2 regions of the Sporosarcina sp. 179-K 3D1 HS genome follow, and region 2 is predicted to be linked to the other one. Evidence: predicted binding sites of a transcription regulator. Region 2 holds the regulator's gene; the other holds the start of a gene.
What was found. Region 2 encodes LexA, which represses DNA repair genes until DNA is damaged. Its sites were predicted from a motif close to CGAACATATGTTCG; they were not measured.
Positions count from the first base shown of each region.

Region 1: AB1K83_RS05455 (DNA polymerase IV) is a predicted target of LexA. The motif match lies at 1,187-1,200, and genes of this name have one in related genera.

Region 1 is NZ_JBFEGI010000003.1:64,356-66,829, reverse strand. Features, by position in the region: gene AB1K83_RS05460 (YbfB/YjiJ family MFS transporter) at 1-1,105, shown strand, start outside; gene AB1K83_RS05455 (DNA polymerase IV) at 1,220-2,474, shown strand, end outside.
Region 2 is NZ_JBFEGI010000001.1:143,620-146,093, forward strand. Features, by position in the region: gene AB1K83_RS00760 (recombinase family protein) at 1-157, opposite strand, end outside; gene AB1K83_RS00765 (LysM peptidoglycan-binding domain-containing protein) at 154-471, opposite strand; gene lexA (transcriptional repressor LexA) at 897-1,517, shown strand; gene AB1K83_RS00775 (hypothetical protein) at 1,514-1,786, opposite strand; gene AB1K83_RS00780 (aminotransferase class I/II-fold pyridoxal phosphate-dependent enzyme) at 1,805-2,474, opposite strand, start outside.

The sequences.
Region 1 (2,474 bases), on a different contig from region 2:
TTCTTATGAGCAAGCGGGAATGCTCGCGACGACGAACTCAATTGGCTATTTGGGGATGGTCCTGTTTGCCGGGATTTTGGCGGCGAAATGGGGTTCACGTAAGCTCGTCGTACTCGGCACTTTCATCGTAGCGCTTGCCTTGATGTATTTGGCGTCCGTCCATAGCTACGGAACGGCTCTTGCCGGGATGGCTTTACTCGGAATTGGAACCGCTTTCACCTATACGCCGCTCGTCAATATCATCGTCGGGTGGTTCCCGCATCGACGAGGGATGATGATCGGCTTCATGGTGAGCGGTCTCGGGCTTGGCACACTCATCTCCAGTACACTCGTCCCGTTTTTCACGACGTGGTTCGAACTGGAAGGTTGGCGGCAGTTATGGTTCTTCTATGGCATCTTGTCCATCTTGTCGACGTTGACGGCGCTACTTATTTTACGCGATCCGCCAGTCCCTTTATTGGATAAGGGACAGAAAGAGCAATCGCTTTGGAAAGAAGTGTATTTACATAAGCGGGTGCTGCTAGTGGCGGGCATCTATGGGCTGATTGGTTTCGCGTATTTGATTCCACAAAGCTTTCTGTTCAGCTTCATCTTGGAAGCGGGCATCAATCCATATCAGGCAGGCCAGATCATGGCGCTCGGCGGCATCATGTCGATCTTCAGCGGTCCGCTTTGGGGAAGCATTTCGGATAAGATCGGGCGCAAGCGATCGTTGCTCATCACATTGATCATCGGATCCTTCTCCATGGTGTTGCCCGTCGTCTTTCCGGCTGCGCTCGGCTTTATCATCAGCCAATTTTTATGGGGAGTTACCGTGGTCGGCATGCTGTCGCTCATTCAAGCATTGTCCACTGAGCAGATCCATCCGTCCTACGCTCCGATCGCCCTCGGCTACGTCACGATTTATTTTGCGGCGGGACAATTGCTCGGCCCGGGTCTGGGCGGCTGGATCATCGACAATGTCGGCGGAATCCCTACCGCACTGCTGTTATGCGCAGGGCTGTTGCTAGTCGCTTTCCTTCTGTCCTTCAAGGTGGAGAAGAAGAGTGCCGAGCGTCCGGTTGCCGAACCATTCGTTCATTCACCAAAAACAACCAATCCGTGAGTCGATGCGGATTGGTTGTTTTCCTTTTCTGGAAAATATGTCAACTTGAATAAAGGCGCTTTCTCACGCTATACTAGAAATAGAACAAATGTTTGTATAGCGAGGAGAATGCCTATGTATGAACATCTGCCCGAACGAAATATCATTTGCCTCGACATGCGCAGCTTTTACGCCAGCTGCTCGGCCGCAATCGAGGGGCTGGAAGTGATGGAGACACCGATCGCCATCATTGGGAATAAAGAGCGCAAAGGCGGTGTCGTCCTCGCCGCTTCACCGGCGCTCAAGCAGCAATTCGGCATCAAGACCGGCATGCGGCTTTACGAAATCCCGGACGATCCCGCCATCCATCTGATTGAGCCGAAAATGCAGTTCTATATCGACGTCTCGATGGAAATCACCCGGCTGCTGCATCGTTACGTACCGAAGGAAGCCATTCATGTCTACAGCATCGATGAGAGTTTTGTCGACCTGACCGGGACCGAGCGCCTATGGGGTCCCCCCGTCGAGACGGCCAAGCGCATACGGGAGGATCTGTTCCAGCAATTCCAGCTGCGCTCCGCCTGCGGGATGGGACCGAATATGCTGCTATCGAAACTGGCGCTCGATCTCGAGGCGAAAAAAACGGGGGTCGCTCTTTGGCGTTATGAAGATGTGCCTGAAAAGCTATGGCCGGTCGCCCCGCTGAGCCGGATGTGGGGGATCGGCAGCCGCATGGAAAAGAGATTGAATCAGATGGGTATCTTTTCGGTCGGCGATCTGGCCCGCACCCCTCTTGAACATCTCGAAAAGAGGTTCGGCATCATGGGCAATCAATTATATTACCATGCGCACGGCATCGACCTATCCGACCTCGGACTGCCTCCCCTTGTCGAAGGGCAGGTCAGCTATGGAAAAGGGCAAGTACTGTACCGCGATTATGTGAAAAGAAAGGACATCCTGACCGTATTGCTGGAAATGTGCGAAGACGTGGCGATGCGCGCACGGCAAGCGGGAAGGATGGGGCGTACCGTCCATCTGGCGGTCGGCTATTCCAAGCATGCGCTCGGGGGCGGATTCGGCCGGTCGCGCACGATGGAGGAAGCGACCAATGATACGATGGTCATCCATCGGCTCTGCACGGAACTGCTGGATGAGTTCCATGACGGGCGGCCGGTGCGCCGTTTGCATATCAGCCTCGGCAATCTGGAAGAGGAGCATTCCATGCAGCTCAGCCTGTTTGACGAGCATAAGTGGCGGAACCGGCAACTCGGCGAAACGATGGACGCCCTTCGCACGAAATACGGTTCCACCGCCGTTCTCCGTGCCGCTTCCTACACAGAAGCGGGTACGGCGATTGAACGGGCCAAACTGATCGGCGGACATTTTAAAT
Region 2 (2,474 bases):
CGCTATGCTTGTCAGTAAATGTCCTCACATGCCGGAAACCAAGTTGTGCGGCAAGGGATTGCAGTTCTTCTTCCTGCCGTTTTAACGACATTTCCTGTGTTTCCTTCTCTGTACTCACCCGACAATAACTGACGCATGTTTTGTCTCCTGTACTCATTGTCCAATCCCTGCCATTTGATGTTTTTCTATATAAGGCAGGTTCACTTCTTCAACAGGCATGCGCAGTGTATCCCCTTTAATAATTGTAGTATCCGAAAGATCGTTCATTGTGATCACTTCCCGTATCCATTGTTCCTTTGTCATGTTATCGGAAGCATATAAGGAAGCAAGCCCCCAAAGCGTGTCGCCTTCTGTTATGGTGACTTCCGTATAAGCTTGTTCTTTAGCGAGTTTATACGTACCGATCAATGTAGCGCTGATACAAATTACAAATATTAGTAAGATATAAGAGTTGTTTTTAATAAAAGCCATGTATAAATCCCCCTATTGCGAATGTTAGTTCGGAATACTTGTTCTCATTATAAGAACACTTGCTTCCATTTGTCAATCCTTTTCTCGAACTTGCGTTTGCTTATTACCCGAACACCTGTTATACTGTAAAGTAAGAAATTTAATCAATTACGCCTCGGCGTAATTGCGTCCAGATTTTTTCGAGCTTGAGGCCTGCGTGATGCAGGTCATGCAGTCGTTGCGACAGGACGTCGCGCTTTTAGACTGCCTTCCTCTTGACTCCTTTCAAAATCTGTGACATCCGCCGGAGGCATTATCTGAATTCAGCAAGCGTTTGAAAAAACCCATTGAAGTAGAATGCGCTTCATTCATAGCGTCAACCATAGAATTGGGAATCTTGCTGAATTTAGATAAATTACTAGATTGTTAGTTGAGAGGTGAATGGTTTGAAGAAGATTTCAAAGAGACAAGAGGATATTTTAACTTTTATTAAAGACGAAGTCAGGAAAAAAGGGTATCCGCCATCCGTAAGGGAAATCGGAGAAGCAGTCGGGCTTGCTTCCAGTTCCACTGTTCATGGCCATCTGGCAAGGTTAGAAAGCAAAGGGTATATTCGTAGAGACCCAACGAAACCGCGTGCGATCGAAGTTCTCGATCCAGAAGGCTTGGATGCCATGAAACCAGGCGTACTCCATGTTCCGTTAGTGGGGAAGGTGACGGCCGGACTTCCAATTACAGCAATTGAAAATATTGAGGAGTATTTCCCGTTGCCCGAATCATTCGGCACAAGTGAAGATAATTTATTCATGCTTGAAATTGTCGGGGAAAGTATGATTGACGCAGGTATCTTAAATGGAGACCATGTCGTTGTCAAACAGCAACAAACGGCTCAAAACGGTGAGATTGTCGTTGCTATGACGGACGAGGACGAAGCAACGGTCAAACGATTCTTTAAAGAAAAGGATTATTTCCGCCTTCAACCGGAGAACCCTTCGATGGACCCGATCATTGTCGATAATGTTACCATCCTTGGAAAAGTTGTTGGTGTCTACCGGATGATTCATTAATCACAAAAAGAGCTGCTTACTCGTTTTAACGTAGGCAGCTCTTTTTTGTGTGGACTCGGAGGAATTGTGTCCGGGCCATGATAGTTTTTCGGATTGCCATGACAGTTCGACCGGGCCATGACAGTTTTTCGGATTGCCATGACAATTCCCGATTTTCCCATGACAGCTCGGCCGGGCCATGATAGTTTTTCGGATTGCCATGACAGTTTCACCAATTGCCATGACAATTCCCTGTTTTCCCATGACATTTCGCCCGAGCCATAAAGCATTGCACTACTTCCTCATCCTTACTCCCCTAACAAGTCCCCGTTGACCAATTTCCAAGTAGAAGCAAGGACGGCGGCTTTGATGTGCTCATAAGTTAATCCACCTTGTACATACGCGGTGTACGGTGGACGGATTGGGCCGTCAGCAGTCAATTCGATGCTGGACCCTTGGATGAATGTGCCGGCCGCCATGATGACATCGTCTGCATAGCCTGGCATATAGGACGGCTCCGGTGCAAAATGCGCATCAATCGGAGAGTTTTCCTGGATGGTCTGGCAGAATGCGATCATCTGCTCCGCCGTCTCAAACGAAACAGATTGAATTAAGTCGGTCCGTTCCTCTGCATAATGGGGCGCGGTCTTCATTCCATAGCTCTCCAACAAGGCAGCCGTAAATAGAGCCCCTTTCAACGCTTGGCTCACCACATGGGGGGCCAGAAAGAATCCCTGGTACATTTCCAACAGCGTATCCAGAGAAGCGCCTGCCTCCGCTCCCAACCCCGGCGAAGTCATCCGATAGGCGCATTTTTCCACGAGATCGGCACGACCCGCGATATACCCCCCGGTGCGAGCCAAACCACCACCCGGATTTTTTATGAGGGAACCGGCCATCAAGTCCACTCCGATATCCGTCGGCTCCTGTTCTTCGACAAATTCGCCGTAGCAATTATCGACGAATACAATCAACTCC